DNA from 2 places in the Natranaerobius trueperi genome. Region 2 is predicted to be linked to the other one. Evidence: a T-box and tRNA genes for the amino acid it is inferred to sense, from the RefSeq annotation. Region 2 holds a T-box; the other holds one or more tRNA genes.
What was found. A T-box is a leader RNA that pairs with one kind of tRNA and senses whether it is charged. The one in region 2 lies ahead of pheS (phenylalanine--tRNA ligase subunit alpha), so its partner is inferred to be a tRNA-Phe.
Positions count from the first base shown of each region.

Region 1: it has a tRNA-Phe gene. The T-box ahead of pheS (phenylalanine--tRNA ligase subunit alpha) is inferred to sense a tRNA for this amino acid. The anticodon was not compared.

Region 1 is NZ_NIQC01000017.1:30,928-35,327, forward strand. It holds gene dnaB (replicative DNA helicase) at 1-752, shown strand, start outside; gene CDO51_RS08330 (adenylosuccinate synthase) at 1,121-2,407, shown strand; tRNA gene CDO51_RS08335 (tRNA-Lys) at 2,515-2,590, shown strand; tRNA gene CDO51_RS08340 (tRNA-Glu) at 2,596-2,670, shown strand; tRNA gene CDO51_RS08345 (tRNA-Phe) at 2,675-2,750, shown strand; gene CDO51_RS08350 (LysM peptidoglycan-binding domain-containing M23 family metallopeptidase) at 3,069-4,400, shown strand, end outside.
Region 2 is NZ_NIQC01000036.1:8,746-13,145, forward strand. It holds gene CDO51_RS11735 (TrkH family potassium uptake protein) at 1-96, shown strand, start outside; gene CDO51_RS11740 (potassium channel family protein) at 128-787, shown strand; gene CDO51_RS11745 (TrmH family RNA methyltransferase) at 803-1,606, shown strand; gene CDO51_RS15555 (YqzL family protein) at 1,680-1,796, shown strand; T-box leader at 1,829-2,043, shown strand; gene pheS (phenylalanine--tRNA ligase subunit alpha) at 2,116-3,141, shown strand; gene pheT (phenylalanine--tRNA ligase subunit beta) at 3,162-4,400, shown strand, end outside.

The DNA.
Region 1 (4,400 bases), on a different contig from region 2:
GGTTACAACCATCTGACCTAGTGATTTTAGCTGCTCGTCCTTCAATGGGTAAGACAACACTAGCTTTAAATATGGCACAACACATAGCAGTTAAGGAGGACCGCCCTGTAGCTATTTTTAGTTTAGAGATGAGTAAAGATCAGTTAGTTCAAAGGATGCTATGTGCAGAAGCTCAAATTGATGCCCATAGATTAAGAACAGGTAATTTATCTAGTGAGGATTGGCCCAAAATGACAAAAGCTATAGGACCTTTATCTGAAGCTCCTATATTTATTGATGATACAGCATCTATTACAGTTATGGAGATGAGAGCAAAAGCGAGGCGATTAAAAGCAGAACATGGATTAGAAGCCATCTTCATAGACTATTTACAGTTAATGCAAGGTAGTAAAAATCCAGAAAACAGACAACAAGAAATATCACAAATATCTAGAGCCTTAAAATCACTAGCAAAAGAACTTAATGTCCCAGTAATTTCACTATCACAGCTTTCACGAGCTGTTGAACAAAGACAGGAAAAACGTCCTATGTTAAGTGATCTTTTAGAATCTGGTGGTATAGAAGCAAACGCTGATGTTGTTTTGTTTATTTATAGAGATGATTACTATAATCCAGACAGTGAAAAACAAAATATAGCCGAAGTAATAGTTGCGAAACAGAGAAATGGTCCTATAGGTACTGTTGATCTTTGGTTTGAAAATCAACACAACAAATTTTTATCGATTGATTATCGTTATGATGATCAAGTTTAGATTATATTACAAGGGGGGAACCCTTGTAATTTTTTTACCCTACAAACGAACGTTCCGTGTTAAAACTAAATTAAAGTTCGGTTTTTTATTGACAGTAGCAACCCCCTCTGATAAACTTTAAATGTTTAATAGCTAGATTCTTTATGTTCCGTATAAATATTAGATTGATACTTTAAAAGATCTAAAAATTAGTAATAAAAAAGCTGATTTTTTAGATAATACAAATGTATAATAAATTTTTATCTTCGAATTTTTTGAACAACTTATTAGTGAAAGTAATTAAACATAGAGAAAGTCTTTTGTGCATGAGTATTGTTTAATTTAGCAAATTTTAAAACTAATTGCAAAAAAAATTAGGAGGGCGTATTATGTCTGGAGTAGTAGTTGTAGGAACACAATGGGGAGACGAAGGAAAAGGTAAAATTACCGATTTTCTTGCAGAAACAGCTGATGTAATTGTTAGATATCAAGGAGGTAATAATGCTGGCCATACTGTTAAAATAGGTGAGAAAGAATACAAGTTACATTTAATTCCTTCCGGAATTTTCTATGGTGGAAAAACTTGTGTTCTTGGAAATGGTATGGTTATTGACCCACAGGCGTTAATTGATGAATTAGATTACTTAAAACAAAATAGTGTAGAAGCGAACCATTTAGTTATTAGTGACCGTGCTCATGTGATTATGCCTTATCATAAAGTGATAGATGGTCTAGAAGAATCTTCTCGAGGAGAACAAAAGATTGGAACTACAGGGAAAGGGATTGGACCATGCTATATGGATAAAGCCTCAAGAGTTGGTATCAGAATGAGCGATTTACAAGATGATGAAGAGTTAGAAGAAAAAATTCGTTTGGCTGTGACTAGGAAAAATCTATTGTTAGAAAAAATGTATGATGTCGAGACTTTTGATCCGGAAGAAGTTATTTCAGAATATAAAGAATATGCTAAAAAGATAAGACCATATATAAAAGATACTTCAGTGATATTAGAAAGATTTAATGAAGAGAAAAAAAAGATGGTGTTTGAGGGTGCTCAAGGAACTCTTCTTGACTTAGATCATGGAACTTATCCTTACGTAACTGCATCTAATCCTGTGGTAGGAGGTGCCTGTTCTGGTACGGGTGTAGCACCGAGTAATATATCTGATGTAGCTGGTGTGGTAAAAGCTTACTGTACTAGAGTTGGAGATGGGCCTTTTCCTAGTGAGTTAACAAATGAAATTGGAGACAGAATAAGGGAAAAGGGCAATGAATTTGGAACAACAACAGGGCGCCCTAGAAGAACAGGCTGGTTAGATACGGTGATTTTAAATTATGCTAAAAGAATAAATGGATTAAACCATATTGTTCTAACACTAGTAGATGTCCTATCTGGGTTTGAAACTGTAAAAATTTGTGTAGGTTATAAATACCGTGGAGAAGTAATAAAACATTTCCCGGCAAGTCAAAAAATACTTTCAGAATGTAGTCCTATATATGAAGAAATACCAGGTTGGTATGAGGACATCTCTCAAATAGAAAAATTTGAAGATTTTCCTGATAATGCAAGAAAATATGTTAAGCGGATAGAAGAGCTTACTTCTCTACCAGTATCTATTGTTTCTGTGGGTCCCAAAAGATCACAAACTAAAGTTCGAAATAAAATTTTTGAATAAGATTAAGTCCCAATTCATTGGCTTTTTAATATTTCGTTAAAAAAAACTTACAAGAATGGTTGACAAATAACGCAAAGTAGTGTAAGATTTATAAATGTCAGCGAGGTGAGCCATTAGCTCAGCTGGAAGAGCACCTGACTTTTAATCAGGGTGTCGGAGGTTCGAATCCTCCATGGCTCACCAGATGTGGCCCCTTGGTCAAGTGGTTAAGACACCGGCCTTTCACGCCGGTATCAGGGGTTCGAATCCCCTAGGGGTCACCAACTTGGCGAGATAGCTCAGTCGGTAGAGCAGAGGACTGAAAATCCTCGTGTCGGCGGTTCGATTCCGCCTCTCGCCACCACATTAAGCGGATTCCTTTTGGAATCCGCTTTTTTAATGTTAAAACTCTGGATAAATTCTATATCAAACAAAAAGTTACTATTTTGTTTGAAGTTGTTACTAATAAAATTAACTTAATTTAATTGCTTATTGTTAATGGTTTATGATAAAATTAGTTTTGTGTTAAATAATGAATAATTTATAAAAATATAAATTACTTGTATGTCTTAATATGAAGTTGTGAAGAAATAAAAACTTCAAAAAAGAGCTTTTGGACTTGCTAGAATAGAAACATTATATTTTGAATATAATAGTGCATGCCGATCCGGGGAGGGATAAAATGGAAACTAAGCCTTTTTCAGAATATATGAAACTCGTTTCCCCTTTAAAAAGAATTACTATCTTTTGTATAATTGTTTTGATTATAGGTACAGGTATACTTACATATAGAAACCACCAGAAATTTTTAGAGGGCTATGTTAAAGTTCTATATTTAGATGATCGAGAAGTTGCTGTTTTTTCTAGTGAAGATAAAGAAAAAATTGAACATAGTATTGAACAAGCCAAAAATAACGCAAAATCTGATTATGATTTAGATAATATTACTATTGCTGAAGAGCTCTGTGTAGAAAAAGAACATAGAATGGATGCAGACTTAGATGATATTAGTGAAATAGAAAATTATTTAGAATCAACTATTACTGTCATGGTCAAGGCTAATGCGATTTATGTTGATGACAAGCAGGTAGCTTTTGTTCAGGATGATGTTACGTCGGACGAACTATTAGACAAAGTAGGAGAACAATTTATATCAAAAGATGGGCAAGTTGAAGATATTGAAGTACAAGAAGAAATAACCATCGAAGAAACAAGGGTACATCCTGATAAAATAATGGACAAGGAAAGTGCTATTAATGTTTTAATTGAAGGATCTAAGTATACAGAGAATTATGAAGTTAATGAAGGTGAGTCCCTTTGGTCTATAGCTAGTAATGAAGGTAAGACTGTAAGTGAGCTTAGAAAAGCTAATCCACAGTTAGATGAAAAAACCTTAAGACCTGGTGAAAAAATAAGGCTACAAAAATCTGACAGCTACGTAAATGTTGAAGCTACTGAGAAAAGACAAGTAAAGGAATCAATTTCTTATGATACTGAATATAGAACAGACTCTTCTATGTGGTCAGGTGAGACAAGGGTGGTCGAACCGGGTAAAGCAGGTGTACGCGTGGTAACTTATCGTGTTGTTAAGGAAAACGGGGAAGAGAAAACAAGAGAAGTTTTAAATAAAGAGGTTATTGAAGAACCGAAGAACAGAGTGGTTGCTCGTGGTACCTCTGCACGTCCAGGCGCAATGTCTAATGATGGTAGATTTTTATTTCCCATTGATCCTTCAGAAGGTAAAATCACCTCAAGATATGGTAAACGGGGTAGGGGGTTCCACCAAGGACTAGACTATGGAGCATCCCAAGGGACTCCAGTGAGAGCAGCAGCTGACGGTAAAGTTACTCACTCTGGGTATCGTGGGGGGTATGGTAATTTAGTAATAATTAGTCATTCAAATGGCTACGAAACTTATTATGCTCATAATTCTTCTAACCATGTTTCAACAGGAGAGTATGTAAACCAAGGTGATGTAGTTGCTCTTGTTGGTTCAACAGGAAATAGTACGGGT
Region 2 (4,400 bases):
GGTAGACTTGGACCATTAACTCTCGCTTTTGCTTTTGCAAGAGGTAAAGAAAAAACTGGTGTTAGATATCCTGAAGAACGCTTATTAATTGGCTAATGTTAGTTATTGAAAGCAAGGAGGAAATAGTATGAAGAAAAAACAATTCGCAGTTGTTGGACTTGGTAGATTTGGTTCAAGTGTGGCTTACACATTAACTAATATGGGTTATGATGTTTTAGTTGTTGATAAATCAGAAAATAAAGTACAGGATGCTTCTAAAGAAGTTACTCATGCAATCCAAGCAGATGCGACCGTTGAAAAAAACCTTATTTCAATTGGACTTAGAAACTTTGATGTAGTAATCATTTCCATTGGAGAAAACATTCAAGCGAGTATTATGGCTACTTTAATAGCAAAAGAGCTCGGTGTAGGGTATGTTGTAGTAAAAGCACAAAATAAAATGCATGGAAAAGTATTAGAACGAATAGGTGCTGATAGAGTTATTTATCCAGAGTGGGATATGGGTGCACGTGTTGCTCATAATTTAGCGACAACAAATATTTTAGACTATATTGAACTTGCTCCAGATTATTCTATAGCAGAAGTTACTGTTCCTAAAAAAATGGCTGGTAAAACCCTACGTGATCTAGATTTGAGAGCTAGGTATGGAGTGACTGTTTTAGCTGTAAAAAGAGAAGATGATGTAAATATCTCACCGAAGCCAACTGATAAGTTTAGAGAAAAGGATGTATTAATAGTTGTTGGAAAGCATGATAATATTAACCAAATAGAAGAGTTTACTAGCTGAACTGGTGGTGAAGTGATGATTACAGGAGAGAATAATTATTATATTAAAACTTATCGTAAGTTAAGACAAAAAAAGTGGAGACACCAACAGCAATTAGTTCCTTTAGAAGGTGTTAAACTGATAGAAGATGCGTTTTTAAATAACGTAGAATTTGAATTCATATTGTACTCATATAAAAATACAAATGAAACTCAAAAAAAATTAATAAATGAGTTGTGTCAAAGTGGAGTTCGTTGTTATGAAATAGATCCACAGTTACTTAAAAAAATTGCTTTTACTGAAACTCCCCAAGGACTTTTAGGCTCTTGTAAGTTTAAAGGAGATAGTCTATCGAAAATCATGCAATCATCAAAAAATTTATTGGTACTATATAATGTTCAAGACCCAGGAAATGCTGGAACTTTAATTAGAAGTGCTGATGCTTTTGGATTTGATGGTGTGATAAATATTAAAGGAAGTGTTGACCCAACGAATGATAAAGTTGTCAGAAGTAGTATGGGAGCTTTATTTCATATACCGATTGCCCTTAATATTAATTTGGAAGAGTTTCAAAATTATCTATCACAATTTTCTTTTAGGGTGCTTTTTGGAGAAGTATATGGAGAATATACCTTGGATCAATTAGAGCTTGATGATAACCCAATTGTTCTTGTTATTGGGAATGAATCAAATGGGTTAGACGGATTCGACATAGTAGATGATTTAAAGAAAGTATCCTTTCCCACTAAAATACAAATGTACGGAAATAGTGAATCTTTAAACGCTTCAGTAGCTGGATCAGTTATGATGTACGAAGTTGCAAAAAAGCGATTTTATTAGGTGTTCAACTTGTTTTACCCTATTCTATGTGATATAATTTACATAAATTCACTGAAAGGGTGGGGTCCCTTTTATGGTTGATAAAAATTTTTTTTGGAAAGTATTCGAACTTACGGGATCCATTACAGCCTATTTAATCTATCGCGATCTACAACAAAACTCTCAAGAAGATTCACTTGTTAATCAATAGTAGCAGTGTGTAATATAAGACGTAAAAATATTAAAAAAGCTATGAAGGGGCAAGTAGGTTGAAATCTGGCTTTTCAGGGAGAGGTAGTCATAGACTGGAAGCTACCTTAAGTCAATTCAACTGAAGTTCTCCCCGGAGCTGTCCGGCTGAACCATTAGTAGGCCGGACCGGGTGACCGTTATCTTTATTTAAGTGGGTATTATTCCAATCTGGGTGGTACCGCGGAAGTTAAGCTTTCGTCCCTATTGTGGCGAAAGCTTTTTATATTATGGTATAACTTTGAAGTTAGATATTATGAAGCTAATAAGGAGGTTTTTTGATGCGAGACGAATTGAATCAGTTAAAAAAAGAAGCATTACAAGAGCTTGAAATTACAGACCAACTTAATGTACTAAAAGAAGTTAAAGTTAAGTACTTGGGTAAAAAAGGTGCATTAACAAAAATATTACGAGGTATGGGTCGACTTTCAGAGGATGAACGTCCGATCATTGGAAAGCTTGCAAATGAAATACGAGATGAACTAGAAAAGGCTTTTGAAGATAGGGAAAGTAAGTTAAAAGATTTAGAACTTCAAAAACGGTGGGAAAAAGAGAAGATAGATATAACTTTACCTGGTCGACATGTTGAAAGAGGAGCAATACATCCTTTAAAAAAGGTGTTAGATGAAGTCCATGAAATATTTTTAGGTATGGGCTATGATATTGCTGAAGGTCCGGAAATTGAAACTGATCATTTTAATTTTGAAGCTTTAAATATACCAAAGGATCATCCGGCTAGAGAGATGCAAGACTCATTATATATCACAGATGAGATTTTATTAAGGACTCATACTTCACCAGTCCAAGCAAGAACTATGCAAAAATTAGTTCCTGAAAAACCAATTAGAATTATTTGTTCTGGAAAAGTATATAGAAAAGATGATGACGCAACTCATTCTCCTATGTTTCACCAGATAGAAGGACTGGTAGTTGATGAAAAAATAACACTTGGTGATTTAAAAGGTACATTATTAACTTTCGCAAGACAAATGTTCGGTGAAAATGTAGATATTCGTCTTCGTCCAAGCTATTTTCCTTTTACTGAACCGAGCGCAGAAGTAGATATTTCATGTGTTATTTGTGAAGGTCATGGATGTCGTGTTTGTTCAAAGACTGGTTGGTTAGAAATTCTTGGTGCTGGCATGGTTCACCCAAATGTCTTTCTGAAATCGGGATATGACCCTGATAAAGTAACAGGTTTTGCTTTTGGAATGGGAGTTGAAAGAATCGCTATGCTTAAGTATGGGGTAGATGATTTAAGAATCTTTTTTGATAACGATAAACGTATGCTTGAACAATTTAAATAAGGTAAAGGAGGATTATTTATATGAAAGTATCTTATAATTGGCTAAAAGAATACTTAGATTTTAATATATCTGCACAAGAATTAGCTGATTACTTAACTAATAGTGGTATAGAAGTAGAAGGAATTCATTCAATGCACCCGGGATTTGAAAATGTTGTAGTTGGTAAAGTTTTAGAAGTGAATAAACATCCTCAAGCTGACAAGCTAAGTGTAACCAAAGTTAACGTTGATAAAACACAAGAGCCAATGTCGATTGTTTGTGGAGCACCGAATGTAAAAAAAGGACAGAAAGTACCTGTTGCCAAGGTAGGAGGCAAATTACCTGATGGCATGAAAATCAAAAAGGCAAAGCTTAGAGGAGAAAAATCCTTTGGTATGATTTGTTCCTGTGAAGAGCTAGGTTTATTAGCACCTGAAAAAGAAGAAGGAATAATGGTTTTAGCTGAGAATGCGCCTGTCGGAGAACCGTTAGAATCTTACTTGGGATTAGATGACGAAGTTTTAGAATTTGATCTCACTCCAAACCGTGCTGATTGTCTTGGAATGCTAGGAGTAGCTCGTGAAGTTGCTGCTGTATTAGATATACCAATTAACGTACCTAAAGTAACAGATTTTTCACAGAATAAAACATTAGATAATGTAAACATAAATATACAAGATAGTGATTTATGTGAAAGATATGTTGGAATGTTAATTGAAAATGTAAATATAGGTATATCACCTATGTGGTTACAGCAACGACTTCGTACTTATGGAATTAGACCTATAAACAATCTAGTAGATATTACTAATTATGTAATGCTAGAGTATGGCCAGCCTCTTCATGCTTTTGATTATGATCTTGTATCAGGTGATGAGATAATTGTAAGACGAGCAAAAGATGAAGAGGAGATTGTTACATTAAATGAAAAAACTAGAAAACTTACCTCAAATGATCTAGTTATTGCTGATAAGGAAAAAGCTATAGCAGTTGCAGGTGTAATGGGTGGTTATGCTACCGAAGTATCAGAAAAGAGTAACCGAATTTTACTAGAATCAGCTGCATTTAATAATATTAGTGTTCGACGCACAGCTAATCGTTTAAACTTAAGGTCAGACGCGTCTTTAAGGTTTGAAAAAGGAGTCGATCCTAACAATACTCTAAATGCAGCTTTTAGAGCTGTAGAATTGATTGAACAACTTGGTGTTGGAACAGTAGTAGTTGGAGCTTTTGATGAGTACCCTAAAAAGCGAGAACAAGTTAGCATTGAACTTAGAGTT